Regions from separate parts of the Okibacterium endophyticum genome, predicted to be linked through region 3. Evidence: predicted binding sites of a transcription regulator. Region 3 holds the regulator's gene; each other region holds the start of a gene.

Region 1 (7,815 bases), on a different contig from region 3:
GGAGCGCACGCCGAGCGCAGCAGACAGTTCGGTGATGCTCATCGAATCCTCCGGAGCAGGAGCTTCGTCGTGGGCGCTTTCGTCGACGATGCTGTCGAGAGCACTGAGTGCAGAGATGGTCTCGTCACGGGAGCGGGCGAGGTCCACGTGAAGGGCGACGACTCTCGCGACCGCCTCGTGATGGGGCAGACCGCGGATCTCGCGCATCTTCGCCCGGGCGACGACCGGTCCGACCGCGATCGCCAGTTGACGGTACGCGCGCAGCGCGGTCACGTGCACAGTTGTGAACTGGCGGTATCCATTGGGCCGCCGAGGCGCTGGGGGGATCACGTCGAGTCGTTCAAGGTCGCGGATCTGCTGCACGGAGTAGCCCACGGCGGCGGCGAGGCGGCTGGTCGTGTATCGCGCGGAGCCGGGCTCGTTGGCGTCCTTCACTGGGTGAAACCCTCCATAAGCGCTTCAAGATCACACTTGAACCATGTCTATGGAACAGATCCTCTCAGAAGTCCGAGCCTACGACGGCCTCCTCGAGCTCGCACCCGCCCCGGGGAGCGAACACCCTGAGATCTCGTGGGGCGATCACTACTTCTACTACGCACCCGATGGCCAGGTGCCCCGCAATCGTCAGCCCTACGCGACCATCGTGACGAAGAACTACCCGAACGACGCGGACTCCCACCTCGACGAACCCGGCCGTTGGCGACTGAACATCCACGTCGGCCCGGCGGTCTTCACCGCACTCATCGGGTACCCACCGGAGGAGATCGACGACGCCGACGTGGACTACAGCGCCGAGGACGCGTTCACCCCTCACCCTCTCTATGGCGTTTACGGGTGGGTGTGCGTCGTGAACCCTGGCACTGCGACGCTCGATCGCGCTCTGGAGCTCCTCAACGGTGCGCACCTCGCTGACCGGCGGCGCGTCGAACGCCGACAGGAACGCCGCGAATCCGTGCCGAAGAATGAGCGTCAGCGTTCACCGAAACGCGCCGATGACCTGTGAAGGCCGACGGCGGCTCGTCGAGCGATGCCGTTACCGTCCGGTCGCGCGTGAGGCCCGCGTCGGCCGCTCCAAGCCTCTCAACGTCCTGGCCTCATAGTTCTAGACGTTGACGTCGACGACAGTGCGTCCGCGGATGCCGCCGGCGAGTATCCGTTCGGCAGCCGTTTTCGCATCGGCAAGCGCCACGACCGACGTCATCTGATCGAGCAGGCCGACGTCGAGATCCCTCGCGAGGCGTTCCCACACCACGGCTCGTTCGTCTGGTGCCACCTCCACGGAATTGATGCCGACGAGACTCACACCACGCAGGATGAACGGCATCACCGTGCCCGCAAGATCGGTTCCCTGAGCCAGCCCGCATGCCGTGGCGATACCGCCCCGTTCGAGCTGCGCGATCGCATTGACGAGGGTATGGCTTCCGGCGACATCGAGCACGGCGGCCCAGCGTTGCTTCTGCAGAGGCCTGCCCGGTGAAGCGAGCTCGGCGCGGTCGATGATGGCGGATGCTCCGAGGTGCGTCAGATAGGCCCCCTCGGTCTCTGCTCGACCGCTTGACGCGATGACGTTGTATCCGAGGCGGGAAAGCACGGCGATGGCTATGCTTCCGACACCACCGGCCGCACCGGTCACGAGAACCGGTCCGTCGCCCGGGCGTACTCCGTGGCGCTCTATTGCGAGCACGGAGAGCATGGCGGTGAACCCGGCCGTACCGATTGCGGCGGCCCGCAGTCCGCCGAGCGGCTCCGGAACGCGCACCAGGTGAGTGCCGTCGACCCGGGCGCGCTGAGCGAGCCCGCCATGGTGGTGCTCGCCGAGCCCTGTCCCGTTGAGCACCACGTGGTCACCGGCCTGCCATCGTTCCGATTCGCTCGATTCCACGGTGCCGACGAGGTCGATGCCGAGAATCAGCGGCCACTCGCGAACAACGCCGGGTTTGCCCAGCAGGGCGAGGCCGTCTTTGTAATTGACGCTGGTGTACTCGATGCTGACGACCGTGTCTCCGGGCATCAGGAACTCGTCGGTGACCTCGAGCAGGCTGGCCCCGGCAGTAGTGCCTGCGTCGCCCTCTGGACTCTGCTCATCTTCGGGTTGCCGGTCGACCACCCAGGCGCGGAACGTCGATGTCATGTCTTCAGCCTATGACCGGTTGGCGACGTCTCTGCATGAGTGAAGGCGGAGGAGGCCACTCCTGGAACCGGGCCAAATCGATGGCGGGTTACCCCCATTGATCTCGCAGATCCGCCGATTTCACCCACGAAGCGACTAGAACATATGTTCGAATGTGTGGTAGTGTGGGGTATGGCCGCTGATGAGGGATCCGGTTCTCCGGATGACGGGGTGTGTTCCGCTGCGGCGCGTCGTGCGGATGAGGTTTCGGTTTTGATCGCGGAGGTTGTCGAGGCTGATCGTGAGGTCGCTCGGGCTGAGTTTCGGCGGGCGGTGGTGCTTGATCGGGCGAGGCGGTGTGCTGAAGAGACTGCGTCGGGGGTGGTGTTGGATTCTGGTGTTCTGTCGGGGTCGCGGGTGGATGAGCTGGGGTATCGGTCGTTCATTGCGGAGCTGGCTGCGGCGATGCGGGTTTCGGAGTCGTCGGTGCGTGTGCTGGTGGAGGAGGCTCGTGTGTTGCAGGAGTCGTTGCCGTTGACTCGGGCTGCGTTGGCTGCGGGGGAGATCGGTTATCGGCATGCGAGGGTGATCGTTGATCAGGTGTGGTCGTTGCCCGATGACGCGGTGCCGGGGTTCGAGGAGCGGGTGTTGCCGGTCGCGAAGACGATGACGTCGGCGCGGTTCGGCACGGCGGCGCGGGTGTTGCGTGAGAGGTTGCATCCGGAGACGATCCGTGAGCGCCGGGTGAAGGCTGAACGGGGTCGTGGTGTGGAGTTCTGTCCGGCGGCGGATGGGATGGCGTGGTTCGGGTTGAAGCACACGGCGGAGATCGTGTCCTCGCTTCACGCGGCGACGATGGCTGCGGCGCGGAGTCTGCACGAGGGTGCGGGTGGGGTGGATGGTCGCACGATCCAGCAGATCGCTGCTGATGTGCTCGCTGATGTGATCGTCGCCGGGCATGTCCTCGGTGGCACCGGCGGGCCCCTCACCGAACAGGCACCGGCACCGGCCACGGGTGAACCGGCCGAAACAGTGCCGGCCGAACCAGCGCCGACAGTGCCGGCCGATTCGTTGCCGGCTGAGCCGGTGTTGTCGGCGTCAGCCGCAGGCGCAGATGACGGGGGTGAGGGTGCTGGTGAGGGGTTGGCGGGGTTTCGGGCGGTGCTCGGGGTCGGGGATCGGCGTCTGTCGATCCGGCCCACGGTCATGGTCACCGTTCCCGTGCTCACTCTTCTTGATCTCGATGACGAGCCCGCGATCCTGGACGGGTATGGGCCCATCGATCCGGAGACCGCGAAACGACTTGCCGGGAACGCGTCCTCGTTCACCCGGATCCTCACCCATCCCGAGACCGGCGCGGTTCTCTCTGTCGGCCGTGACTCCTACACGGTGCCCGCTGACCTGAAGCGGGCCCTTCGCGTCAGGGATCAAACCTGCAGGTTCCCGGGCTGCAACCGCAAAGCCGTGAACAGTGACATCGATCACACTGTTGACTGGCAACACGGCGGTCAGACCGCGCTCACGAACCTCGCGCATCTCTGCCGCAAACATCACACGGTGAAACACCGCACCCGGTGGGACGTGACCCAGCATGCAGACGGGGTGCTGGAATGGTCCACACCCCACGGAGACACCCACTTCACCTACCCCGCACACAGGCTCCCCACTCCCGCACCCGCACGTCCGCCGTCACGTGCACGGGAACTGCTCGACGCCCTCCTCCCCCCACCCCGAGAACTCCCCACAGAACCACCCTTCTAAACCCACAGCGATGCCGTGCCGGTTGCCGGGTCTCGGTGACCCTGCGAGAAACGTCGTCAGAGGACTGGCAGGAGACCCGCGCAGGAGACCGCGCACTCAACACCCACGTCTCCCTCGACGCAGGAGAACGCGCACTCGCGCGCAGAAGAACGCACTCGCGAGGTTCCCTCGACTGCCGCCATCGTGCGAAGCTACACTCATGGCAGCATCCGGGGCCGGATCCACTGGCGGGAACCGAGGCACAACAGATCGTGCCGCGGTCGACGAGCCGAAGAAGAAACGCAACTTCTCGCTCAGCGCCATGGTCGACAACGCCTTCTTCGTGTTCGGCGGTGTCGCCGCGGTCTGGCTGGCCATCCTCGTGTTCACCGAATCATTCAGCCTCGGCTGGCTCGGCATCGTTTCGATGGTCGCCTTCTGGGTGCTGCTGGCCTATCTCGTGCTGCCGCGGTTGCATCGCATTCTCACCCAGCTATACGTTCCCGGTTATTTCATCGGGCGAGCGCGCACGAGCGACGGCCTGCTCGGCGACCCCATCAACCTCGCTGCGCAGGGCACAACCGATCAGCTCCACACCGCCATGGCCGCCGCAGGCTGGACGAGAGCCGACCCCGTGACGCTCGCCTCGAGCATCCGTATCGTCACATCGACCCTCAGGCGCAAAACATATGCAGAGGCGCCGGTCAGCCCGCTGTTTCTCTTCGGACGTATGCAGGACTACGCATATCAGCAGGAGGTCGCGGGAAACCCGGCGAAACGACACCACGTCCGGTTCTGGAAGACGCCGGAGGGCTGGTTGCTGCCCGGCGGGCACGGGGTGGACTGGCTCGCCGCCGGCACCTTCGATCGCGCCGTCGGGTTGTCTTTGTTCACCCTGCAGATCACGCACAAGATCGACGCAGACACCGACATCGAACGCGACCACATCGTGCAAACCCTCCTTGCCGCGGACGCCGCGGTCGCCCTCGACGTCATCCGGGACTTCTCGACCGGGTATCACTCCCGCAACGGCGGCGGAGACACCATCCAGACCGACGGCGACCTGCCCATCCTCGACCTCAGAAATGTGCGTGTTCCCACCGCCGGCGATCCATCCACAACGACGGCGGATGCCGCTGCCATACGACAGGACGTTCACCGGTGAAGCGCCCCATCGCCCTGATCATGGGTGTCGTTCTGCTTGTCGTTCGTGTTCTCGCCGGCGTCTATTACGTTGTGGTGGCGAGCCTCAACCCGGCGGCCTTCATCGACAATCTGATCATTGAGAGCGACGCAGGGATCGAAGGCAGCGAGAGAGCCACGGTGTCCCTGACGCTCACCGTGCTGCTCGCTCTGTACGCCGTTGCGCTCCTCGTGATTCTCGCACTCGCGATCTTCGTCTATCTCGGGCACAACTGGGCTCGGCTCATCGCGATGCTCGGCTCATCGATCAGCATCGCCCTCGCCTTCGTCGACTACTGGAACAACGGCGCAGAGATCACCCTGCGCACCACCCTGCCGACGCTCGCCAGTGACATCCTGATTCTGCTCGCCCTGTCGAGCCGGTCTGCCCGGCAATTCGCCAAGCGCGAGCCCAAGCGCGAGCGCCACGTGAAAGCGTCGTCCTGAGGCTGCACGGCTCAGGAGCGCGGGCGGACGGTCTGGAACAGCTCGTCACAATCGTATTCCGCGTGGATCGCCGGCCGCGCTCCCCGCCCCCCTCGGCGGGCTGTGGAAGGAACAGCCGGGTCCACCGTGCGCCGAACCGCCGCAGGGGATGCACACTCGAGGCACAGCTTGTATGTATTGGGGTTTCAGCGGCTGGGCGTAACGTGAACACATGGCCACTTCTGTGCAGATGAACAGTGGACAGGCGGGCGTCGCACACCGCGCGGACCTCCGGCCGGGGGCACAGCGTGCGTCGCAGACCTCTCGACTGCACTCTCTCGACGGTCTGCGCGGCGTTGCTGCGGCAATAGTCGTCATCTATCACCTGACCCTCGTCGCCCGGCCTGCGCTCGACACCGGCACCGGCGCGTGGGAGTGGATGACGCAGTCTCCCCTGCGTGTTGTGACCGCGGGCACAGAGGGTGTGCTCGTCTTCTTCGTGCTGAGCGGACTCGTCGTCACGCTCCCCGCCTTCGCCGGAACCATCGACTGGGCCTCGTACTACACCAGCCGTATGCTGCGTCTGTACCTGCCGGTGTGGGGGGCGCTGCTGCTCGCGGCCGGACTCATCCTCACCCTGCCGCGACCGGCGTCGTCTGCAGCACCTGAGAGCTGGCTTCTCGAGCGCAACGCGAATGCCATCACCGTGCAGCACCTTCTCGATGAGGCATCGCTTCTGCCCCCGAGCTACACGATCAACAACCCCCTGTGGTCGCTGCGCTGGGAGATCATCTTCTCGGTGCTCCTGCCGGTGTTCGTCGTCGTCGCTCTTGCGGTCCGCCGATTCCGGGTGATCGCCGTGCTGCTGAGCGTCGCGCTCATGGTGGTCGGCCGGCTCACCCAGATCGACGCGCTCGTGTATCTGCCGACGTTTTTTCTCGGCACATTGCTCGCCGCCAACCTCGCGCAGGTGCGGGCCTGGGCCGATCGGGTGAACGCCGGCGCTCGCTGGCGCGTCTGGCTTCCCGCCACCCTTGTCTCACTCACGCTGCTCGTGCTCAGCTGGCTCGCGCGCCCGATCGCTCCGGCCGGCTCGTTATGGAGCCAGGTATTCTGGGCACTTTCCGGTGTCGGAGCCGCGGGACTCGTTGTGGTCGCGATCGGGTCGCCCGCAGTGACACGGGTGCTCAGCTCCGGTGCCCTGAGCTGGCTCGGCCGCGTGTCGTTCAGCCTCTATCTTGTGCACGTTCCCGTCATCGCGACAGTCGCGTTCCTGCTCGGCGACGAACACTGGGTGCTCGTCGCCGTCATTTCCGTCCCCACAAGCGTTGTGCTCGCCTGGCTATTCCACGCCGCAGTCGAAAGACCATCGCACGCACTGGCGCGCCGGGCAGGAAGCCGCGCCTCATCGCTGCTCGATCGAGTTCGCGCGCCCAGAGAGCGGTGACCGATTCGTCTGAGAATCGCGCAGCGGTCTGAGCCGCTCGGCGCCGCATGGCGGCGCGCTGGGCTGACGGCATCCGCTGGAGGCGTTCGATCGCGAGAGCGAGGGCATCGGTGTCACCGGCCGGCACCAGAAATCCGTTGACGCCGTCTGCGATGAGGTCAGAGGGGCCGTAGTCGATGTCGTAGGCGATCGGGATGCACCCGGCTGCCATGCTCTCGACGAGCACCAGGGGAAGCCCCTCGCTCGTTGAGGTCAGGAGCAGGAACGACGCCTCCCTGAGCTTCGTCGCGGCGTCACGCTGATACCCGTGCAGGGTGACGGATGCCCCGGCGCCGGCTGCCGCGGCCTCGACCCGTTTGCGTTCCGGTCCATCGCCATAGACGTCGAGAGTCACATCGTTCCCGCGCTCGCGGGCGCCGATGATCGCGGTGACTGCGTGCGGGACGCGTTTGCGCTCGTCGAGTGACGAGAGCATGATCCCCGTGCCAGCCGCACGATTCTCGCTGCCCATGCCGCTCGCGTCCCTGCTGTTCGGGATCGTCACGAGGTTGGTCTCGGCTGGGACGACGCTCACGGCATCCTGCCGCTGCCGTTCGGTCAGCACCACCACCCCGTCGAAGCGATCGGCGTTCTCGAGCACCGTGCGCCGCGATGCCCGCAGGGTCTGTGCAGACGGCGGCCCCTGCAGGTGCGACGCATGCACCACGTGCATCGTGAGTACCCGTGCGCGGCGGTAGTCGAGCATAAAGCGCGCACTGGTCTTGCTGTCGACGATGTACGTTGCCGGATCACCCTCGCGCAGTTCGTCGAGCCACCATCGATAGAACGTCCACACACCCGTCCACCCGCGGACCGGTTCACCCCTTTCGTCGCAGAGCACGACGGATCGGCCACCCGCGACACCACGTTC
Region 2 (7,815 bases), on a different contig from region 3:
CTGCGTCTCATCGTCGACAGCAGAACGGCGGGGAATGCCTGCACGCCACGGCGATCGTGCATCAGCGGCACGATCAGTTGTTGCGGGGCGACGGCGACGATCGCCCCGAACAGGGCGAGCACGGCAAGCCGAAGACTCTGGAACAGTCCGAGCGCAACGTGCTCTCCGTAGCGCAACGCGCCGAGGGTGACGCACGCGGCGGCGATATGGCTCACCCACATCAGGGCGTCGGAGGAGTGGGCATGCTGCGTGACGACCGCATCGAGGTGAATCATCGTCTGAGAGTGCACGTGGGCGCCCTCGCCGGCGAGCGCACCGGCATCCGACACCTGGAGCGCGCCTGAGGCCGGCACGAAGGAGAACAGGGTGTGGTACGCAACCTGACTCAAGCCCACCGCGATGGCCAGGCGCCAGGTCGACGCGGTGCGCCCGGCGAGTGCTGTGCAGATGAAGACAGAAGCGGTGAACGCCACAGAGAGCGAGAAGAAGCCGGGCGCTTCAGCGCCGGCCACCCCGTGGGAGAAGGCAGCGAAGAAGGTTGCGATCGACGCAGCGAACAGACCGCGGATGACCCGCGTCGTTCTCGTGCGCATACCGGCAACCTCTCGACGAAACCTACGATAGTCGAACCGCTGGAGCTCTCTTCCCCACGTCCATTGCCCGCTAAGGACAGCCTAAACTAAACTGAGTGCGATCCGGCGCTCACCGAGACAGACCCGAAAGCCACCGAAATGCGAAACACCAGCACTCGCCTTCTGCTCACCTGCGCGGCGATCGGTGTGGCCGGGGGACTCGTTTTCATCGGGAGCAGCTACATCGACATCCTCATCGCATCGACGCTCCCCGTGGTCTACGGCGTGCTCGTCGGTGTGTATTTTCTGCCCGGTGTGATCGCCCAGTCGTTGCTTCGGCGCGGGGGAGTCGCCGTGCTGAGCGGTTTTGTCGCCGGCCTCGTCTCTGGCACGTTCACTCCCCCTCTCTTCTTCGTCTATCTCGCAACAGGAGTGGGGGTCGGCGTCCTTCAAGAGGTCCCGTTCCTGATCGGGCGTTACCGGTACTGGAAACCATGGGTGTTCTATCTGACCGCGGTGATCGCCGGCGCCCTCTTCGGCGGCGGTGTGATGTATGCGATGGGATTCGAGAAGCACACGGGGTGGTTCGCTGCCGTCTATTTCGGCCTCTTCGCTCTGAGCCCCCTGCTCTTCACCTGGCTCGGTCGGGTCGTCGCACACAACCTCGATAAAACAGGTGTGGCCAGGGGTCTGCAGCACGAGATCGACACACGCCGCACGAGTGCTCGCAACGAGTCCGCGTTGATGTCGGTCACCGCATGACCTCAGACTCAGCGTGACGAACGCGCCGCCACCGCCGTTGCGGATGCTCGACGTGCGCATCCGCCACGACGAGCGCGCCGATTTCACCCCCGGCGGGGTGTCGTTCGACGTCGGAGCCGGCGAGGTGGTGCTGCTGCTCGGCCCGTCAGGTTGCGGAAAATCGACTCTTGCCCTGGCGACCAACGGGCTGATCCCGCACGCGTTGGCAGCGGAGGTCGATGGCACGATCCAGACGGCCGGCATCGTGACGACGGATGCCTCTGTGCCGCAGCTCAGCGAGCACGTCGCGATGGTCTTTCAGGACCCGGACTCCCAGATCGTCACCGGAACCCTGTTCGACGAGGTCTGCTTCGGACCCGAGAACCTGCTCCTGCCCCTGCCTGTTGTGCTCGAACGGGCCGAATCGGCGCTCCGTGCCGTAGGGCTCTGGGAACGACGTGCGGACAATCCGGATGTTCTCTCCGGCGGCGGCCGGCAACGCCTCGCCATCGCGTGTGCTCTCGCCATGGGGTCTGACCTTCTCGTTCTCGACGAGCCCACGGCGAACCTGGACCCGGTGGGCACGACCGAGGTGTATCGGACGCTCGCCGACGTCGTCGCAGAAGGCAGCAGGTCCATCCTGCTCATCGAGCACAACCTCGACGCCGCCATGGACATCGTCGATCGCGTCGTCGTTCTCGACAGGGAAGGGCGGGTCGCACTCAGCGGAACGCCACGCGAGATTCTGGCCAGACGCGCCGTCGAGGTGAGTGAGTTGGGCGTCTGGCTGCCTGTTGCGACCATCGCCGCGCTCACGCTGGAACGCGGCGGACTCACCCTCGCCGAACGCCCCCTGACGCCTGCCGAGCTCACGACAGAGCTCAACGGCATCCGATCTCTGCCCGCGGTCGAGCCGCCTGCAGCACACCGAGACCCGCGCGTCCACCGCCTGCCGGTGCCCATGCCGGCCGGTGCCGTGACAGTGCGGCGCCTCTCGGTCACACGGGGCAGAACAACAGTGCTGCGAGATGTCACGCTGTCTGTCGAACCGGGTGACTTTCTCGCGATCATCGGCGCCAACGGCGCGGGCAAGACGACGCTGCTGCAGGCCATCGCCGGAGTCGTGGCGCCACCGAAGGGGCGAGTGAGCGTCGGTGAGCTGGATCCGGCGACGAGCGACGTGCGAGCACTCGCGGGGCACATCGGGTTCGTCTTCCAGAACCCGGAGCACCAGTTCGTCGCACACACCGTAGCGGATGAACTCGCCCACGGGCTGCGACATCACGCGACGGGCGTTGCCGATCGACACGGAGGGGACGGCGGGAGAAGCGCCGACGATCGTGTGGACGAGATGCTCGCGCGCTTCGGTCTTGAGCATCTGCGCGACGTGCATCCGTTTCTGCTGTCGGGCGGCCAGAAGCGGCGGCTTTCTGTGGGGACCGCGCTCATCGCCGGTGCCCCCGTGCTCGCACTCGACGAACCGACCTTCGGCCAGGATCGGGAACGGGCCGACGAGCTGCTCGGGCTGTTGTCTCAGCTGCATCAGCAGGGAACCACAGTCATCACCGTCACGCACGACATGCAGCTCGTGACCGAATATGCGACCCACGTGGCCGTCCTCGCCGACGGCGTGTTGAGGGCGGTGGGCGCCACCGCAGACATCATGGCCGACGATGAGCTCATCGAGGGAGCCGGACTCCGCCTGCCGCCGCTGGCGAGGGCCATGCGCGGCCTCACGAGACATCCGTCGTGGCAGAGGATCTCGCGTCTGCGAGATCTTCCCGGGTGGCAGGGATGAGCACGGTCACGACCCCCGTCTCGCCTGCGCGTGACCCTTACAACCATCGCTACGACGCGGGTGCGCGCTACTTTCTCTATCGGCTCAACCCGCTGGCGAAGCTCGCCGCGCCGGTTCCATTTATGGTGTACCTCATCTTCGTGCGCGATGTCGTGACGCCGCTCGGTTTTCTGGCTCTCGCCATTCTGCTGGTGAGCGTCGGGGCGCGACTGACCGCGCGACGTGCCCTGACGCTGTATCTGGTGATCCCCGGCATCCTCTTTCTGCTCTCGGTGAGTTTCGGTGTATGGGCGGATGCCGGCACGACTGAGGACCAGGTCACCCTGGTGCAACTCGGAGACTTTCGATATTCGCTCGGCGACTGGCTCATCGGTGTGGCGACCGCTGCGCGGTTCGGTGCCCTGCTCGGATTGGCGCTGATCGCGGGCCTCACCACAACGGGCCCTGATCTGGTGCGTTCCATGGTGCAGCAGCTGCGTGTGCCGTATCGGGTGGGATACACGGCTCTCGCCGCCTATCGATTCGTTCCCAGGTTTCGATATGAGCTCGGGGTGATTCGGGCGGCACACCGTGTGCGGGGTGTCGCTGGGGGCCGCGGTCCGGTCGCGAGTGTGCGACGCGGCATCGGTTATCTGGTGCCGTTGCTCGCCGGGGCGATCAGACATGCGGAGAGGGTGGCCCTGGCGATGGATTCGCGAGCGTTCGGTGCGCACGAGACTCGCACGGAACGGCATCTCGTGCCGTGGCGGGTGCGTGACGGGGTGTTCGTCATCGCCTTCTGGATCGTCGGGCTGTGTCTGTGCGTCACGACCGGGATGCTTCTGCGATGACCTGATCGCGCCACACCCGTGGATAGCCCCCAGAACTCGGCCTCACTCGCAGATCGACCGGGTTCTGGGGGCCTTTACCGTGCATCTCTACGTGCTGTTAACAGTACGCAGATCACACGAGGACTCAAGAGACGGCGACGCCGAATTTCGAGAACTCCTCAGAATTGCTCGCATACATGTCGAAGATATGTTCTACTGAGTTCATGCGATGGACGGGTCAGCTTGTTAATGAAGAGTCGTCGGCCGCGCTGCCCGGGCTCGCCGCACTCAGCAATCTCGTGCGCACGGTGAAGACACCGGAGTTCGATGGCGTCACCTTTCACGAGGTGATGGCGAAGTCCGCGCTCAACCGCGTCCCGACCCGGTCCGAGATGCCGTTCGGCTGGACGATCAATCCGTATCGCGGGTGCTCCCACGCGTGTGCGTATTGTTTTGCGCGCCCGACTCACACGTATCTGGACTTCAACGCCGGTGATGACTTCGACAATCAGGTGGTTGTGAAGATCAATGTGGCCGATGTTCTGAGGCGCGAGGTGTCGAAAGCGTCGTGGGGCAGGTTCCCCGTCGCGCTGGGCACGAACACGGATCCCTACCAACGGGCCGAAGGCAGGTATCAGCTGATGCCCGGCATCGTTCGAGCCCTGGGGGACTCAGGCACTCCCCTGTCGATTCTCACCAAGGGAACGCTGCTGCGGCGAGATCTGCGGTTGCTTGCCGAGGTGTCTGAGTCGGTTCCGGTGGATCTGGCGATGTCGATAGCGATCTATGACGACGAGTTGCAGAAGTCGATCGAGCCGGGGACGCCGTCGGCGGCCGCGCGCCTGGCGACGGTGAAGGCTGCGCGTGAGGCCGGGCTCGAGTGCTCGGTTTTTCTTATGCCGATCCTGCCGTATCTGACCGACAGCCGAGCGCATCTGGACGAGGCACTGCGGCGGGTTGCAGAAGCTGGCGGAACACGTGTTCTCTACACGGCTCTCCATTTGAAGCCGGGAGTGAAGCCGTGGTTCATGCACTGGCTGCAGCGACAGCATCCGGAGCTCGTTCCGAAATATGCTGCCCTCTACGGCTCGAAGGCGCACGCACCCAAGGAGTATCGCCAGTGGCTCGCAGCGCGCATCAAACCGTTGATTCGTGCACACGGTCTCGAGCGCGGGCGAGAGGATCCGGCAACCGGCGGTGTTCGATCCAAGGCACTCGGGATGCTGAGGAACACCGAGGGCGAGAGGGTGTCGTTCGCCGATTCGGCTGACGGTTCACAACCGTCGGGTGCCCGCATGCTGCCGGCGACGGAGCAGCCGATGTTGTTCTAGGTGTACTTCCCCAGGAGGTTGCGAACACGGGTCGGTAGCCCGATGCATCACTTTCGATTGATCCGGCCATTACATCGGTGACGGGGGAAGAGCTCCCGTCACTGGTGGAATGGGAGTGTCATGAGCAAGCCGAGTGTGGATGAGCTGCTGCGCGGCAGCACGAAGTCGTACGAGCCCTCGATTGCCACGAGAGCCGCATTGGAGTCGCTCGTCAATGCGTCCCGCGCGGAAGCCGTACGCAGCCGAGCAAAGCGGCGTCGTCGGAGCTTTTGGCTCATCCCGGTGGCCGTGGTCGCTGCGGGCGCGATGACCGCGGGAGCGGCCGTGTTCGCCCCATACTTCGATCCCGACGTGCGGATCCCCATCGAGTACGTCACCGACACCGGCGTGGAGGTCACCTGCACGTATGCGCTGCGAGTGGGTTCTGTGGTCGGCGGAGAGAACCCGGAGCTTCGCGAATGGCTGACATCACAGGACTGGAGCGGAGTCGGCCAGCGCATATACGAAGATGCCGTCGCGAACCCGTTCATTCCAGGCGAGAGCGACGAGGGCGAATGGTCCGCTGAGATCGTCGACTCCGTGTCGTTCTTCGACGCCATGGCACGGCAGACTGACGTCCCTGAGGGTCTCGCTGTGTTCGGCGACGAGATAGCGGGCACTTCCGACTGCACGGGACAGCTGCATTGAGCGTGCAGGTGCGAGACAACACCGCCCTGGCGTCCGGCGATCTGGCCGAGGCATTCCGTCAGGAAGCCCCCGGGCTCCTCGGCTTCTTCGTGCGGCGCGTGTCGCCGCCGGAGGATGCCGCCGATCTGGTGAGCGAGACGTTCCTGGCCGCCTGGAAGTCAAAACAACGGGACGCGGTTGCGCCGGATCTGCGGAGGGCATGGCTGTTCGGCATCGCTCGCAAGATCCTTTCCCAGTACCGGCGTGGCCGACGTCGACGCTCCGCGCTTTCGGAACGGGTCCGCATGTCGATGGGTGCCGATCTGGCTGCGAGCAGTGTCCATCCGTCAGACGAGTTCGATCCCGACCTCGTCGAGCATGTGCGCGAGCTTGTCAGCTGTCTCTCACCGCTCGATAGGGAGATCATCGAGCTCGTCTACTGGGAGGGATTCACGCAGGAAGAAGTCGCGACGATTCTCGGAAAGCCGTCTGCGACCATCCGCAGCCGGCTCTCGCGTGCGCGGGCTGTTCTGCGAGACCAGCTTGCGGAAAGCGGTGATGTCTTATGAACGACTTGCTGCTTGTCGTCGCTTCAGTGACTCTCGGTCTCGTTGTCCTCGTTGCGGCGTCCGGCGCTGGCTCACATGCGCGCACGGATGCTGTTCCCGCGGCCGCTGCCCACGTCTGTTTGCACAGGCTCTTGACACGTATCCGTCCCGAAGGGGAGTTCCCGACTGTCCGCTCAGAACTGTCCCGTTCAGCACTGTCCGTCCCACTCCCGCACCGTCCCCGTTCAGAGCTGTCCCCGTTCAGAGCTGTCCCGTTCAGTTCAGCACTGTCCGTTCAGTTCAGCACTGTCCGTTCAGTTCAGAGCTCTCCGTTCAGAGCTGTCCGTTCAGAAGGGCGGGGTGTCGGCCGTTTCGCTCGCGACGGGTTCTCGGCGGGGCCGTTGGCAGCCCGCTAAGGTCACTGTTTCTTCTGGATGTGTCGTGTGGGTCGCGCCGTGGGGCGAGGTCCAGGTCATCGTGCCGTTCGAGTGCTGGACGACGGCCCATCCGGTCTGATGTTTCAGCGTGTGATGTTTGCGGCAGAGGTGCGCGAGGTTGTTCAGCGCCGTCTCGCCGCCGTACTGCCAGGCTTCTGTGTGATCGAGATCGCAGCCTTCGGCCCCGCGGTTGCACCCCGGGAACCGGCAGGTTCGGTCGCGCACCCGGAGCGCGCGTTTCAGACCGGCCGGCACCGTGTAGGAATCGCGCCCGACCGAGAGCACCGCCCCGGTCTCGGGGTGGGTGAGCAGTCTCGTGAATGAGGGAGCGTTCGCCGCGAGCTGTTTCGCGGTCCCGGGATCGATCGGCCCGTAACCGTCGAGTGTCGCCGGGCTCTCGTCGTGATCGAGCAGCGTCAGTGCCGGCACGGTGACCAGCACCGTCGGACGAATCGACAACCGGCGATCGCCCACGCCGAGCACCGGACGGAACCGCGACAACCCCTCACCCGGTGCACCTGCGCGTGCACCGGGCGGCGATGCAGACCCGCGCGAAGATGGGGACCGCGACGCCGACACCATCGACGACACCATCGACGACACCGGTGACGACGCTGGCGCGGGAGGGCGCGATACGGGCGGTCGTGACCGAGTGGGTGGAGGGGTCGTGCGTCGAGGGGTGCCGGGCACGCGGTGGTGGGACCCGTTGAAAACGATCGAGAACTCGCGCCGGCTGTCGGCCCTCACCGGCACGTCATCGGCGAACAGATCACTCGCCCGCCGGCGGGATCTCTTCCGTGTGAGAAACGCTCGGGCTGAGACCTCATGCACCGAGGCTGTTGCTGTTGCTGGACGAGTCCACAACGGCGCGAGACCGGTCATCCATAACAGCGAGCCCGCCTGAACCTGCGCA
Region 3 (7,815 bases):
AACCGATCCGTCATCGGGCGAGAAGTGCAGCTCCTCGTCGCCACGGGCGAGGGCAAGAAGGACTCGGAAACACGTCGCATGTCGGGTCGGGCGGAGGACTCCCGTCTCGTGCATTTCGACATTCCAGACGGGTCGGACCTGCCGCGACCTGGCGACGTGGTCACCGTCACCGTCACGCAGGCGGCGCCGTTCCACCTGATCGCAGACTCACAGGACGGTGCGCCGCTGCGCATCAGACGCACACAGGCCGGCGACGCCTGGGATCGTGCACAGGCCGAATCGTGTGCGACCCCTGCGCACGGGCAGTCTGCCGAACCCGGCCGGGTCTCGCTCGGGCTTCCGGCACTGAGAGTGGGAGCCCCGGCCGAGCCGTCGGCGAACACGGTGCGCCCCTCAGACGAGAACGACGGCGACCGCTGAGCAGCCGAGACCTGCCCGACCCGAGGCTGATCGCGATCGTCGGGCCGACCGGCACCGGAAAATCTGACCTCTCGCTCAACCTGGCCCGCGAGCTCCACGCTCGCGGCGCCGGTGCCGAAATCGTGAACGCCGACGCCATGCAGCTCTATCGCGGCATGGACATCGGCACGGCCAAACTCCCGGCCGAGCTCAGGCAACGTGTTCCGCACCATCTGCTCGACGTGCTCGACGTCACCGACGAGGCGACGGTTTCCCGATACCAGACCGAGGCGCGTGCTGTCGTCGGCGCGATCCTCGACCGGGGCAACTGGCCCATCCTCGTGGGCGGTTCCGGATTGTACGTGTCGAGCGTGATCTTCGACTTTCAGTTCCCCGGATCCGATCCGATGATCCGCGCGCGTCTTGAAGATGAACTGGCGCAGCAGGGAAGCGGTGCGCTGTATCGCCGGCTGAGAGACGTGGACCCCGATGCGGCGGCGCGCATCGGCGCGCAGAACGCACGGCGTATCGTTCGGGCGCTCGAGGTCGCCGAGATCACCGGCGAGCCCGTGTCGGGTTCGCTGCCGGATGAACCGGTCTACTGGACCCCGGCGACGATCATCGGGCTCCGTGCACCCCGGAACGAGCTGACGACGAGACTCGATCGGCGTGTGCTCCAGATGTGGCGCGACGGGCTCGTCGACGAGGTATCGAGGTTGCGGGACCGGGGGCTTGAGAGCGGCGTCACCGCGCGACGGGCTATCGGATACGCTCAGGCCCTCGGCGAACTGACCGGGGAACTCACGCGGGCACAGGCGATCGAACTGACCCAACAGCTCACCCGGCGTTATGCGAGGCGGCAGATGAGCTGGTTCACCAGATACCGAGACGCACTCTGGTTCGATTACGACAGCGATATGCTCCTGCAGCAGGTACTGCAGTCGATCCTCTGAGCCGCGAACGAGGGTGCGGGCACGATGTATGGCGGCAGCGGTCCGCCCTCCGGTGAACCGTAGACTTGACGCCATGTCATTCACCCTGAATTTCACCAAGGGCCACGGAACCGGCAACGACTTCGTGCTCTACAGCGACCCCGATGGTGAACATCCGATGACGTCTGAGCAGATCGCCGCTGTGTGCGACCGCCATTTCGGCATCGGCGCGGACGGTGTGATCAGGGCAGTGCGGTCCCGCGCACTCGATGCCGGCTCAGCCGCCCTCGCGGAGGACCCGCACGCCGAATGGTTTATGGATTACCACAACGCCGACGGCTCGGTCGCAGAGATGTGCGGGAACGGCATCCGCGTTTTTGTGCACTATCTGATCGATCGCGGGCTGGCCGAGCTCGGCCAGGGCGAGACGCTTGCCGTCGGCACGCGTGCGGGGGTGAGGGATGTTCAGCTCTCCGCTGCGGGATACCAGGTCGATCTCGGCCGTTGGTCGCTCGACGGTGGTGAGCCACTCGTCCGTGCCAAAGAGGTGAAGGTTGCGCGGCCCGGTCTGGGCATCAACGTGGGCAACCCTCACGTGGTCGTCGCCCTGGCAGACGACGCAGAGCTCGACGCGGCCGACCTGTCGTATGCCCCACGGCTCGAACCGGTTCCCGCAGACGGTGCGAACGTCGAGTTCGTTGTGCCGCACGAGCCTCTGATCAGCAACGGCGTCGCGAGAATCAGGATGCGTGTGCACGAGAGGGGAAGCGGCGAGACCCTCTCATGTGGGACGGGCATCGCGGCAGCTGCGCTGGCCACCAGGCACTGGGCGGGCGCCGGCGCACCGAATCAGTGGCGGGTCGATGTCGCGGGCGGCTCGCTCGGCGTTCGGATGTTCCCGACCGAGGACGGCGAACACGTCGCTCTCAGCGGACCGGCAGAGCTCGTCTATACCGGTGAGCTGATGCTCGTGTAGGAACGGTCACGCCGATGCTCTGGTCACGCGGGCGACGCCACTCTGTGCTTGGCGCGAAGCACCCGATACCCCTTGCCCGTGGCGGCCCTGGTGACGGTGAAGTCGTCGGGAAGCGCTCCGTTGAGCCATCGGTGCAGACTGTCTGACCCGAGGTTCCGCTGCACGACCAGCCACGCGTCCGATCCGGACGTCAGACGGGGGAGCCAGTGCTCGAGCATCGTGTGGAGCTCGTTCTTTCCGACCCGGATCGGCGGATTCGACCAGATCGTCCTGAACCGAAGCTCGTCTGGAACCTCGGAGGGAAGAACCGCGCGAACGTTCTCGAGTCCAAGGGATCCGGCGTTCGTGCGCACGAGATCGAGGGCGCGTTCGTTGACATCGACAGCCCACACGGTCGCGAGGGGCGATTCGATAGCCAGGGTCAGGGCGATCGGTCCCCAGCCGCAGCCGAGGTCGAGAAAATTGCCGCTCGGGGGAGGCGCCGGTGTGTTCGAGAGCAGGACCTGTGTGCCCGTGTCGACGCGGTCGGGGCTGAAGATGCCACCGGCGGTCGTGACCTCGATCTCGCGGCCCGCGAGACGGACCCGGATCCTGCGTTGCTTCAGGTCACTGCCTGGGGACCCGGTGAAATAGTGATCGCTACCCATAGTGAAGAACGTACTCGACCAGAACGAACTAGGGTTAACGTCAATGACAGAGAATTCCGGCGATGACCGTCACCAGGCCGATGGCAGCTCCCCAGACAACGATGTTGTGTCCCGGGTGCTCGACCGCGCGGACACGCACGCGAGCGGATACACCCTCTTTGGACGTGCTCGAGCAGAGGCTCTGAACGATGAGAGGCCCCTGCGCGAGGATGATGAGCGGGATGGCGAGCAGCTCGATCGTGAAGAACGGCAGGCGCTTCGGCGGGTCGCCGGGCTCTCGACCGAGCTCGAAGACGTCACAGAGGTCGAGTATCGCCAGCTGCGACTCGAGAATGTCATTCTCATCGGCGTCTACTCGCAGGGTTCGCTCGATGACGCAGAGAACTCGCTTCGCGAGCTTGCAGCACTCGCTGAGACGGCCGGCGCGGTTGTGCTCGACGGGATGCTGCAGCGGCGCCCCCACCCGGACCCGAGCACGTACCTGGGCCGGGGCAAGGCAGAGGAGCTGAGGGCAATCGTGCAGTCGCTCGGCGCCGACACGGTCATCGCGGACACGGAGCTGGCGCCGAGTCAGCGGCGCGCACTCGAAGACGTGGTCAAAGTCAAGGTGATCGACCGCACAGCTGTGATCCTCGACATCTTCAGCCAGCACGCCAAGAGCAGGGAGGGCAAGGCCCAGGTGGAACTTGCCCAGCTCGAGTATCTGCTTCCTCGGCTGCGCGGATGGGGTGAATCCATGAGCCGCCAGGCAGGTGGTCAGGTCGGCGGCGCAGGAGCCGGCATGGGTTCCCGTGGCCCCGGTGAGACGAAGATCGAGCTCGACAGACGCCGCATCCACACACGAATGGCGAAGCTGCGCAAGCAGATCAAGGGCTTCGCCCCGTCACGCGAGGCGAAACGGGCGAACCGCCACCGCAACGAGGTGCCCTCCGTCGCGATCGCCGGCTACACGAACGCCGGCAAATCGAGTCTGCTCAACCGCATCACGAAGGCAGGAGTGCTGGTCGAGAACGCGCTCTTCGCCACTCTCGACGCGACGGTGCGCCGCACCCGCACCGAAGACGGGCGTCAATACACGCTCGTCGACACTGTCGGTTTCGTCAGGAACCTCCCACATCAGCTCGTCGAGGCCTTCCGCTCGACGCTCGAAGAAGTGGCAGACGCCGAACTGATCGTGCACGTGGTCGACGCGTCGCATCCCGACCCCGCGTCACAGCTGACCACGGTGAGGGACGTCATCGGCGACGTCGGCGCACGAGACATCCCCGAGCTCGTCGTCTTCAACAAATCCGATCTGATCAGCGAAGACGACCGGCTGCTGCTGCGCGGACTCGAGCCTGACGCGGTCTTCGCGTCAGCTCGCACTGGTGAGGGGATCGACGAGATTCTCGAGGCGGTTTCCGCTCTCTTGCCGAGCCCGTCGATCGAGGTGACCCTGCTTGTGCCGTATGACAGGGGTGAGGTCATTTCTATGCTTCACCGCAGGGCGCGTGTGATGCACATCGACTATCTCGAGGCCGGAACACGTGTTCGCGCACTGGTGTCAGAAGAAATCGCCGCATCGGTGGATGAGTTCATCGTCAAGCGTCGCGACGGCGTGACTGCCTGACGCGTCACCCGTCTGAGGGCGGCCGAGCGTCCACCAGCAGCCACGTCGGCGGCAACGACCGCCGTCGGCTGCTTGTCGGACCCTCAGGCTTATGACCGCGACGGCGGCGTCATCCGGGCGAACTGTGACGCGTCAGACGGATCGAAGAACGGCGACCACTTTGCCGAGCACGTCGGCGAGGTCACCGACGATCGGTTCGAAGTTGCTGTTCCGCGGCAGCAACCAGACGTGGCCGTCTCGCTTGCGGAACACCTTGACTGTCGCCTCACCGTCGAGCATGGCCGCAACGATGTCGCCGTTCTCGGCGGTGCTCTGCTGTCGTACGACCACCCAGTCGCCATCGCAGATGGCGGCGTCGATCATCGACTCGCCCTTGACCTTCAGCATAAAGAGGTCGCCCTTGCCGACGAGCTGCCGCGGCAGAGGGAAGACCTCTTCGACCTGCTGCTCTGCAGTGATCGGAACCCCGGCGGCAATGTTGCCGACCAGGGGTACCATCGCGGCGTCGCCGATCGGGGTGGTGTTCTCGTAGTCGAGCGACTCGGACGCGACCGACGGCAGCTCGATGAGCACCTCCAGGGCACGTGGACGATTCGGATCCCGCCGAAGGTATCCGCTGAGCTCCAACTGGTTCAGCTGGTGGGTCACGCTCGAGAGCGAGGCAAGGCCGACCGCGTCGCCGATCTCGCGCATGCTCGGCGGATAGCCCCGTTGACTCACGGATCGCTGGATGACTTCGAGGATCGCCAGCTGCTTGTCGCTCAGGGTCTTGCGCCGCCGCGTTGTGCCCTTGCCTGCCGGTGTTCCGCTGACCGTCATTGTGCTTCTTTCGCTCACGCGGCGCCGCCGCTGATACCCGTGTCGGTGGTTGCTGATTGAGTGTCAACCATCACACGAACTGTATCGGTGAAAAGGGCGCGAGGCAAACATCTGTTCGAGTGTGTCGCGACTCTCTTCTCATCGGTTTTCGAAAAGCATCTTGCATCTTCGAACAATCGAAGATAGATTCGGAACACATCTTCTTATAACCGGCCTCTGCGGATGCCGGTCATACGAAGACGGTGGATGACCGCAGGACGTAACAGAAGCAGCCTGTAGGAGGAAGAGCCCGTGACAACGAGCAGAGGCGGAAGGACGAACACAATGAGCGGACACCGGATGAACCGACCACGCGCGTACGTCACCCATATGGCGGGCGCAGAGCACGCCGGCCTCGTCGGCGCACAGCGCACAACGTCTGTGCCCACAACGTCTGTGCCCATAGCGTCTGTGCCCATAGCGTCTGTGCCTCGCGCATCCGCACCTCGCGTATCCGCACCTCGCGTATCCGCACCTCGCGCATCGGGACGTCTGCGGATCACGCGTCGTGGTCGCCTCGTGCTCACGACACTCGCTGCCGTGCCCGTGATCGCCGTCGCCGCCTATCTCGGACTGAATGCCGACGGTGCGGTCGCCACGTCGACGGCGAGCAGCGCGTCGTTCGAATACGTCACGATCGAGGCCGGACAGTCGCTGTGGCAGGTCGCGGTTCGCATCGCCCCCCAGGCGGACCCCAGAGACGTCATCAACGAGATCCTCGATCTCAACCGTCTGTCTTCATCGAACGTCGTGCCCGGGCAGCAGATCGCGATCCCGGCGAGCTATTCGGCGTCAGACACCGAGTGAACTCCGGGCGATTTAGTCGACTAAACGTCGGGGTGACGTCAGACGCCGAGTGAAACCTGGGCAATTTAGCTGGCTAAACTTGCGGGGTGACCTCACTCAGCGACCTTCCTATCCGCGACGATCTGCGCGGAAAGTCCCCGTACGGTGCTCCCCAGAAGGCCGTGCCTGTCGCGCTCAACGTGAACGAGAACACACACACCATTCCCGAAGCAGTCGCCCACGACATCGTGGCGCGCATCGCAGCGGCCGTCATCGGGGTGAACAGGTACCCGGATCGTGAGTTCACCGGCCTGCGCGACAGCCTGGCCGCCTATCTCGGACACGGGCTCACACGAGACAACGTATGGGCGGCGAACGGCTCCAACGAAGTCCTCCAGCAGGTTCTGCAGGCATTCGGGGGCCCGGGTCGCTCCGTGCTCGGGTTCAGCCCGACCTACTCGATGTACCCGCTGCTCGCATCCGGCACGGGAACACGCTGGATCGGCGCAGACCGGGACGACGACTTCGAGGTGTCGCCGCAGACGGCCGCGGCCGCCGTCGCGCGCGAGCAGCCCGACCTGGTGTTCCTCTGCTCACCGAACAATCCAACGGGTACTCCGCTCTCGATCGAGACCATCGCCGCTGTCTACGACCAGGCGCCCGGCATCGTCGTCGTCGATGAGGCATACGCCGAATTCGCCCCGGTGGGCACCCCAAGCGCACTCACGCTGCTCGACGGGCGCGAACGGCTCATCGTCTCTCGCACGATGAGCAAGGCGTTCGCGTTCGCCGGCGCCCGCCTCGGCTATCTGGCGGCGGACCCCGCCGTCACAGACGCGCTGCGCCTGGTGCGGCTGCCCTACCACCTTTCGGCGCTCACGCAGGCGGCGGCGACCGCCGCGCTCGCGCACAGCGACGAGATGCTCGCCATGGTCGACGACATCGCGCAGCAACGCGATCGCATCTCGACAGGGCTTCGTGGTTTGGGGTACAGCCCGCACCGCACGCACAGCAACTTCGTGCTGTTTGGCGGAGTCGACGATCCTCAGCAGACCTTCGAGGCGCTTCTCGAGCGCGGCATCCTCATCCGAGACGTCGGAATACGCGGCCACCTGCGCGTCTCGGCGGGCACGGAAGCCGAGACGACAGCGTTCCTCGAGGCGATCGCCGCATTAGACTCGACGCCATGAGTCCTTCGCAGCGCGTCGCGCGCATCCAGCGCGAAACCAGTGAGTCGAGCATCGACCTGACGCTCGATCTGGACGGCACCGGGGTGAGCGATATCGAGACCACGGTTCCGTTCTATGACCACCTGCTCACGGCGTTCGCGAAGCACTCGCTCACCGATCTCACCGTGCGGGCGTCGGGCGACATCGAGATCGATGTGCACCACACGGTCGAAGACATCGGAATCGCGCTCGGCCTGGCCATCAGGGAGGCCCTCGGCACCAAGGCGGGAATCTCGCGTTTCGGCGACGCGCTCGTGCCGCTCGACGAAGCGCTCGTGCAGGCGGTCGTCGACATCTCGGGCAGGCCTTTTCTGGTGCACGACGGTGAACCGGCCGGATTCGAGTTCCACCTCATCGGGGGCCACTTCACCGGCTCGAT
Region 4 (7,815 bases), on a different contig from region 3:
GTCTGCGAACAACTACAGCATCTCGATCGTCAACTGGGCGTTCGGGTCGATGGATGCCTTTCTGGCTGCGGCGGCCGGGTGGCTGGCCGACAACGGCCTCACCGGCACGAGCGTCGTCGATTCGAGCGGGCTCGATGAGGGAAGCGCGTCGACGCCCGCCGACCTCGTGCGAATCGGCGAGCTTGTGCTCGAGCACCCTGCCCTGAGTGAGATCGTGCGCCAGCCGACCGCTGAGCTGCCGGTGATCGGCACGGTCCACAACACGAACCAGCTCCTCGGCACACAGGGTGTGATCGGCCTCAAGACGGGAACCACGAACGTCGCCGGAGCCTGCCTGCTCTTCGCGGCGGAGCAGGTGGTCGGCGAATCGACCGTGACGGTCGTCGGCGTGATCCTCGGCGCTCCGAATCACCGCACGCTGAGCGAAGACGTGCTCGCTCTGCTATCGAGCGTGAACAGCGCATTCCACGAGACCGACGTGGTGACGGCCGGGCAGGAGTTCGGCCTGTACACCACCGTCTGGGGAGACTCGGCCGGCCTCGTCGCCGCTGAGTCAGCATCCGTCCTGACCTGGCAGGACGGCGTGGCGAGCGTTGAAGCGAGCGCGGCACCCATCGACGCTGGTGAAAGCGGGGACACCGTCGGCACGGCCACCGTCAGTTACAACGGGCAGACGCAGGAGGTTCCGCTCGTGCTGACCGGCTCCATCGAACCGGCCGATCCGTTCTGGCGTCTTATGAACCCGGTCGACTGAGGTTCTGCGCCCGATCGGCGGCATCACCCGCAGCATCCGTGCCGTTCCCACCCGCTCGGGGCCTCGCCCACGGCTCTGCGATGGGTCTCTTGGGCTGAACATGGTCACCGGACGACTGATGTCTGATGCGACGCAACACCCAGGGGACGAGGTGCTCTCTGGCCCAGCTCAGGTCGTCGGCCCGCGCCTGACGCCAGCTCACCTGGGGCAGAGGCTCCGGCTTCAGCGCTTCAAGGTCGTTCTCGACGTTCAGCGCCTCAAGCACCATACGAGCTACCGTGTGGTGACCGAGCGAGTTCAGGTGAAGGCGATCGGGTGCCCACATCCGTGAGTCCTGCACCTCGGTCAGCGCCCACTGGTCTGCCACGACGCAGTCGTGTTTCAAGGCGATGGAGCGCAGGTTCTCGTTGTAGATCGCGACTTTGCCCCTGATGCCCCTGAACACCGGTGAGAACCCGACGTCGACGCCCGTGAAGATCACAACGCTCGCCCCTCCGCGACGCAACTTTCTGATCGCGTACTCGAACTTCTCGGCGATCAGGTCGGGGTCGCTGCCGGGCCTGATCACATCGTTGCCGCCCGCTGAGATGGTGATGAGGTCTGGCTTCAGCTCGATGGCAGGCTCGATCTGCTCGCTGACGATCTGCGCGATGAGCTTGCCGCGCACGGCCAGGTTCGCATAGGCGAAGTCAGGGACGTCCCTGCTGAGAACCTCTGCGACACGATCGGCCCAACCGCGATGTCCGCCGGGAGATGACGGCTCAGGGTCGCCGATGCCCTCCGTGAACGAATCGCCGATCGCAACGAAACGTCGCCACGGGTGCACGTTCGCCGCGAGCGGTTCTGCGTCGATGTCGTTCGTGCCCACGATGTCCCTTCCACGCCTGCTCAGCCAGACCCTGCGAGCATAACCGACGCGACTGTGTGTGCACCCGGTCGGAATCCCCTCCGTTTGGCGCGTCGAACCCGGGCTGGCTAAGTTACTGTCTGGTGAGCGCAGAGCAGGTGACGACAGACGACGTGAACACGAGTGAACCCGTTTCAGAGATCGAATTCGACGCCGCACCACGCCCGAGGATCGGCACGGCTGCCGCTGAGCATCTGTCACCCGCGTTCCCGGAACGTGCGGCATGGGGCACCGTCGGCAAGCTGCGCGCATGGCAGCACGAGGCCATGGATGCCTACTTCAGAGCCGAGCCACGGGATTTCCTCGCCGCGGCGACGCCCGGCGCCGGAAAAACGACATTTGCGCTGCGACTGGCCGCAGAACTGCTCGCCAGGCGAACCGTCGACCGTGTGACGGTGGTGGCGCCGACCGAGCACCTCAAGAAGCAGTGGGCGGATGCCGCGCACCGTGCGGGCATCCGTCTCGACCCCACGTTCACCAACAGCGCCAGGCGTTACGGAAGCCACTACCACGGTGTCGTCGTGACCTACGCGCAGGTCGCCGTGCGCGCCTCTCTTCATCGAGAGATCACCGAGGCGTCCCGCACCCTCGTCATCCTGGACGAGGTGCACCACGGTGGCGACGCGCTCAGCTGGGGCGATGCCATCCGTGAAGCCTTCGAGCCGGCCACCCGGCGTCTGTCTCTGACCGGGACGCCGTTCCGCTCAGACACGGCGCCGATTCCCTTCGTCTCATACCTGCCCGACCGGCAGGGAATCCGCACCTCTCAGACCGACTACAACTATGGCTACGGTCGCGCGCTCGCAGACGGCGTCGTTCGCCCGGTCATTTTTATGGTCTACGCCGGCCACATGCGGTGGCGCACACGAGCCGGTGATGAGATGGAGGCCAAGCTCGGCGAGGGGAACACCAAAGACATCACCTCGCAGGCCTGGCGAACGGCTCTCGACCCGGCGGGGGAGTGGATCCCTCAGGTGCTGGCCGCCGCAGACAGACGCCTGACAGAGGTCAGGAACCACGTTCCCGATGCCGGGGGCCTGGTGATCGCCACCGATCATTTCGCAGCCAGGGCGTATGCGGCCATCCTGCACACCATCACCGGCGAAGAGCCGACTGTCGTCCTCTCCGACGAGAAAGAGGCGAGCGACCGGATCGACGCGTTCTCACAGGGCACGAGCAGGTGGCTCGTCGCGGTGCGAATGGTGAGTGAGGGCGTCGATGTGCCGAGGCTCTCGGTGGGTGTGTACGCGACGTCGTCGTCGACACCGCTCTTCTTCGCTCAGGCCATTGGACGATTCGTTCGTGCCAGGCGCCGTGGTGAGACGGCGTCGGTGTTTCTGCCCAATGTTCCGCAGTTGATGGGTCTCGCGAGCGCTCTCGAGCTTGAACGCGACCACGCCCTCGACCGACCGGTCGGTGACGGGGAGGGCGATCTGCACAACCCCGAAGACGCGATGATGGCCGAGGCGAATCGCGACGACACGGCATCGGATGCGCTGACGAGCGAGTTCAGCTTCGAGGCGATGTCGAGCGATGCGACGTTCGATCGTGTTCTCTTCGACGGGGCTGAGTTCGGGCAGTATGCGACGCCGGGCACCGACGAGGAGTTCGACTTCATCGGCCTTCCCGGCCTTCTCGAACCCGATCAGGTGCACGAACTGCTGAAGCAGCGGCACCAGCGACAGGCCAGGCGCCAGACGGAGCGCAAAAAGGCCGAGCCTGAGCGCGAAGAGCCGGCGCCGTTGTACCGGACGCTCAAGGAGCAGCGGAGCCTTCTGAACAGCCTGGTGGGGCTCTATGCCAAGAACACCGGGCAGCCGCACGGCCTGGTGCACGCCGAGCTCAGGAGGGTGTGCGGCGGCCCGGCCGTGCCGCAGGCGAGTGTCACCCAGCTGCAGGCGCGGATCGAGTACCTGCGCAAGCGCCTGGGCAGCTCGCGATAGACGCTCCACCGTGGGTGTTCTCCCTCTGCAGGTTTGAGCAGTGCGGCGTGAGGGAATCGCGACGGAATCGCGACGGAACGAGGAGAGGACCACCGGTCGCGCCCAAACCGGTCTTATACCCGTTCCAGCGCATCGCTTCTCTCATCGACGACGGCTCTGTTGTGCGGGCGTGCTGCTTGTCGCCATGCGGGATTGAGGGGTGATCGTGAGGGCATGGGAACCGGTGTGCGTGTGGGGTCGATGTTCGGAGGTGGGATCAGGTGGTAGGCAGAGTTCTCCCTCACGACTCGCCAGTGGTTGTTGTGGATGAGCATATGGTGATGCCGGCAGAGCAGGATCCCGTCTGCACAATCGGTTCGTCCGTGCTCGGAGGTCCAGGGGTTGATGTGGTGTGCCTCGGTATAAGACGGTGGCCTGTCGCAGCCGGGATATCGGCATCCGCCATCCCGGATCGACAATCCGATTCGTTGCTTCGGAACGAATAGACGATGCTCGCGCCCCACGTCGAGGGGATGGCCGTCGGGATCGACGGTGACGGGCAGGGTTCCATGGGTGCAGATCAACCGTTCAACTGTCGCTCCGGGAACCGTTTCCCCGGTCTCTTCGAGATACCCGTTCCCGACAATGCGCCCGTCCTTGTCGCGGGTGTCCAGTTGCTCCTGGGTGATCACGACTCGGATCCCGGGTTGCCTGGTTCCGTATGCGAGTCCCGGGTCGACGTCGACACCGGTGCGGATGATGTCCATAAGCAGATCGAACACGATCTGCTCGTTCGATCGTGGGTCTTCGATCAGATTCTGCGCGTGGGCTCTTTCGTCCGAGTCGATGAACCGCGGACCCCCGCGGCGGGGACGTAGCGCTGCTCCGACGATGGAGTCGACCCACGCGGCGGATTCGTCGTCGAACTCGATCTGCGCGGTCCGTGCCCCGGTCTTCGGGTTCCTCCCGAACCGCCACGACCGTGCGGCATAGCGTTGTTCGGCCCGCAATCCGACGCCGACCGGGTCGATCTCGTCGCGGAGGTATCTGGCCCGTTTCGCGAGCTCGTCCACGTGAGCGTCTCCGGCTGTGTCAACCAGTTCCTCGGCAGCCCGCCGTAGGGTCTGCGCCGGGGCGCGTTCGGCGGCCTCGCCGAGGATCCGCGTCACCAGGGCGACGGACTCTGACTTCAGCCTGTGCTCCCGCATCGCCCGGGTGAGGGGCTCGTACCAGGGCAATACGCTCGGGAACGCTCCGGGGTCCGCCCCCAGAGCTGTCCCGTCCGGGGAACGACCGATGCCCTCATGAGCGCCCGCATCGGCGCCGGCCTCAGCATTCGCGTCAGCGTCGACCTCAGGTCCCATCTCTTCGGAAAGAGGCGCGGCGCGGCCATGCAGGTCCCCGGTCATCGGGTCGGCATCCGTCGTGGCATCCGCGAACGCTGTACCGGCGAGCCGGGTCGCAGCATCCGCTTCACCCATCAGGTTCCCGAGCCGGACGTGCCGCGACGCCTCAGCCCGGGTCGTCCCCGTGATCTGCTGCACCATCGCGACCGGCGACCGATGCCCGCGACTCTGCGCCAGGCCTGCGTACCCGAGCCCGTATTCCGACCGCTTCGCGATCACACCCGCGCCCGCTGCGAGAAGGCCGTCCAGCTCGCTCCGCAACACGGACACGTCTCTCAACAGGTCCTCGAGCCCGCCATCGTCCACGCGATCCAACAGCTCAGTCACCGCCAGATCTCCGGTCGAGGCTTCCCGCTCCTCACACGCGACAAGCCGTTCGCACACCCGACGGGCGAGATCGAGGAGCTGCTCGGTCGCGTTGGCCATGGTCAATCATAGCACGTTTATTCGTTGATATGTTCTATCCTTGCGAGATAACTCCCGGGATTATCCGGATCGGTTCCCCCTGGGGTTCCCCCGCCTTCCTCAATTAATAGAAGATATGTTCTGCCGTGGCTGCAAGCGATGACGCGGCGCCCGCCATCCCGCACACAAGGCGAACGTCTGCGCAGCACGTCCCGCGAACCCGCCGGAATCGGACGCAGCCCAGATCGACGAGCTGAGCCCGCTCTACGACATCGCGTTCAGCGCCAACGAGGGGCTCTGGCTACGCGCCGGACGGGCATAAAACGGTCCACATGAACTCGCTGATGCTCAAGGAAATCGAGGCGAGGCTATGCGATCCTGAGTTCGCGGATCGGTTCTCTCCGGCTCGCGATCAGCGCTGGTATGAGGGCAGCGATGAGCGTCGTGAGGAGTGTGAGCACCGCGAGTGCTCCGGAGAAGGCGGCACCGGGCAACGGGTCGTTGGCAACGAGGAGAACCACCACCGCGACCATCATTCCCGTCACTATGCCCATGATGCTGAGGAAGGCTGTTTGGATGAGCAGGAGGGAGACGATCAGCGAGCGTGTCGCGCCGAGTGCACGGCGACGACCGAAGTCTTTCCGGCGCATCATGACGAGCCCGTATAGGAGGACCGCGACAAGCATCCCGGTGAGGCCCATGAGAGCGAGCACGAGTCCGCGTGAGAATGAGCCGAGCTGGCTCTGGATGAGCCCGCGGAGCTGAGCGAGTGCTTCGCTGGTGTGGATCTGCGCTTGGGATGGATCCTCTGCTGCAAGGACGGAACCGAGGATGTCAGCGACGGGCGCGACGAGCTCAGGAGTCTTGGCAATGACAACGATGAGCCCGACTGCTTCGGTTCCCTCCCAATCGGTGACGGGCATAAGCACGAGCGGTTCGAAGGGGGTCAGGAAATCCGGGGTGTCGATCGGTCCGGCGATGCCGTAGTTCGTCCCCGTAGTGAGGGTGACTGCGCCGACGCCGTCGACCAATCCGAGCTGTTCGAGGGCATTGGTCGACGCGTAGCCGAGCTGGCCTGCAGCTGAAGGGGAGACGGGGATACCCAGTCGGTCGAGGTCGTGACCGTAGGCGATCCGGGTGGGTACGCGGGTGCCGTCGCGGACTTCGCTGTTGGTCGCGTCAACAGTGGTCGCGAATCCGGCCGCCCATTCGACGCCTTCGACCGAGGAGATCCGGTCGAGAACGCTGGCCGTGATCCCTGCGCCATGGTCCGCGCGAACGATGATCGATCGCGTACCGGCAGAGTCGATAGAGCCGAGGACGTGCTGCTCGGCTCCGACGGTGCGGCCTGTCGTAAGCATCACGGCGAGGATCATGCCGACGATTGTCAACACCGTCACGACGGAAGCGACGGGTTGGGAGCGTGCGGAAAGCACAGCTTCACGGATGGTCTTGACGATCACAATACGATCTCCCGGTCGCAGGCAGCGGCAACGTCCGGCGAGTGGGTGACCACGATGACGGCCGCGCCGGTGTATGCGTGTTCGCGTAGCGCGGTGACGACGACCTCGGTGCTGGATGGGTCCAGGTTCCCGGTGGGCTCGTCGGCGAGGAGTATCGGCGGTGAGGTGAGGAGTGCCCGACACAGTGCGATGCGTTGCGCTTGTCCTCCGGAGACCTGACCTGGTTTACGGTGCGCGGGCACGTTCACACCGAACTGTTCAAGGAGTGATTCTGCCCGAGGGTGAAGAGCCGACCGCGGACCCTGTCGGTAGAGCGTTGTCTCGGTGATGTTGTCCATGACGGTGCGGGTGGCATCGAGGGCGGCGTCTTGGAACACGAAGCCGAATCTGTTTGCGCGGAGCCGGGCACGGTCGACGTCGTGCAGTCGGCTGGTTGCTTCTCCGTTGACGAGGACGTCTCCGGAGCTGGGGTTGAGCATGAGTCCGAGCAGATACAGCAATGTTGACTTGCCGCGTCCGGACTTCCCCGTGAGAGCGGTCATTGATCCCGCGAAGAACTGTGCTGACCACGTATCCAGGACGGGCGTGCCGGGCGCATACTGGAAGCTGATCTGATCTGCTTCAAGTAGTGGCCTGTCTGCGTCGCCGGTCACGTTTTCCCACGCGATGCCTGGGCGGGCACCCGCACACGCAAACCCGCTTCGACCCCCTCGATGACGGACATCCCTTTCGCTGAGGCGACCACGCTAACTGGCACCCGGCGATCTTTCGCATCGATGACCATGACATCGCCGTTCGCGTCTGTCACCAGCGCCGCCGACGGCACGATCAGTCCGTCGACGGGCTCCACGGTGATGATGCGAGAGACGAGCTGAGCCTGGCCGGACACGGGAATCTGACCGCAGCCGTCGCCGCAAATCGTCGCGCCGTCCACACCGTTGAGTGCCACTGTGAGTGC

What was found. Region 3 encodes LexA, which represses DNA repair genes until DNA is damaged. Its sites were predicted from a motif close to TCGAACANNTGTTCGA; they were not measured.
Region 1: ACYVF5_RS01580 (HNH endonuclease signature motif containing protein) is a predicted target of LexA. The motif match lies at 2,268-2,283, and genes of this name have one in related genera.
Region 2: ACYVF5_RS00035 (Rv2578c family radical SAM protein) is a predicted target of LexA. The motif match lies at 4,121-4,136, and genes of this name have one in related genera.
Region 4: ACYVF5_RS10650 (HNH endonuclease signature motif containing protein) is a predicted target of LexA. The motif match lies at 5,523-5,538, and genes of this name have one in related genera.

The regions. Positions count from the first base shown of each region.
Region 1 covers NZ_BAAGXA010000002.1:267,651-275,465, forward strand. Annotated here, with positions in the region: gene ACYVF5_RS01565 (MerR family transcriptional regulator) at 1-435, opposite strand, end outside; gene ACYVF5_RS01570 (DUF6194 family protein) at 479-1,003, shown strand; gene ACYVF5_RS01575 (MDR family oxidoreductase) at 1,103-2,131, opposite strand; gene ACYVF5_RS01580 (HNH endonuclease signature motif containing protein) at 2,492-3,871, shown strand; gene ACYVF5_RS01585 (LssY C-terminal domain-containing protein) at 4,173-5,015, shown strand; gene ACYVF5_RS01590 (hypothetical protein) at 5,012-5,479, shown strand; gene ACYVF5_RS01595 (acyltransferase family protein) at 5,691-6,905, shown strand; partial or broken gene ACYVF5_RS01600 (glycosyltransferase) at 6,928-7,815, opposite strand, start outside.
Region 2 covers NZ_BAAGXA010000001.1:3,404-11,218, reverse strand. Annotated here, with positions in the region: gene ACYVF5_RS00055 (hypothetical protein) at 1-593, opposite strand, end outside; gene ACYVF5_RS00050 (ECF transporter S component) at 732-1,334, shown strand; gene ACYVF5_RS00045 (ABC transporter ATP-binding protein) at 1,348-3,111, shown strand; gene ACYVF5_RS00040 (energy-coupling factor transporter transmembrane component T family protein) at 3,108-3,941, shown strand; gene ACYVF5_RS00035 (Rv2578c family radical SAM protein) at 4,145-5,251, shown strand; gene ACYVF5_RS00030 (hypothetical protein) at 5,372-5,938, shown strand; gene ACYVF5_RS00025 (RNA polymerase sigma factor) at 5,947-6,486, shown strand; gene ACYVF5_RS00020 (HNH endonuclease signature motif containing protein) at 6,813-7,815, opposite strand, start outside.
Region 3 covers NZ_BAAGXA010000008.1:150,144-157,958, forward strand. Annotated here, with positions in the region: gene miaB (tRNA (N6-isopentenyl adenosine(37)-C2)-methylthiotransferase MiaB) at 1-420, shown strand, start outside; gene miaA (tRNA (adenosine(37)-N6)-dimethylallyltransferase MiaA) at 432-1,352, shown strand; gene dapF (diaminopimelate epimerase) at 1,426-2,307, shown strand; gene ACYVF5_RS12665 (class I SAM-dependent methyltransferase) at 2,331-2,954, opposite strand; gene hflX (GTPase HflX) at 2,998-4,563, shown strand; gene lexA (transcriptional repressor LexA) at 4,696-5,382, opposite strand; gene ACYVF5_RS12680 (LysM peptidoglycan-binding domain-containing protein) at 5,722-6,228, shown strand; gene ACYVF5_RS12685 (histidinol-phosphate transaminase) at 6,315-7,397, shown strand; gene hisB (imidazoleglycerol-phosphate dehydratase HisB) at 7,394-7,815, shown strand, end outside.
Region 4 covers NZ_BAAGXA010000007.1:173,441-181,255, forward strand. Annotated here, with positions in the region: gene ACYVF5_RS10635 (D-alanyl-D-alanine carboxypeptidase family protein) at 1-754, shown strand, start outside; gene ACYVF5_RS10640 (SGNH/GDSL hydrolase family protein) at 735-1,622, opposite strand; gene ACYVF5_RS10645 (DEAD/DEAH box helicase) at 1,802-3,604, shown strand; gene ACYVF5_RS10650 (HNH endonuclease signature motif containing protein) at 3,718-5,415, opposite strand; gene ACYVF5_RS10655 (ABC transporter permease) at 5,763-6,794, opposite strand; gene ACYVF5_RS10660 (ABC transporter ATP-binding protein) at 6,854-7,510, opposite strand; gene ACYVF5_RS10665 (peptidoglycan-binding protein) at 7,507-7,815, opposite strand, start outside.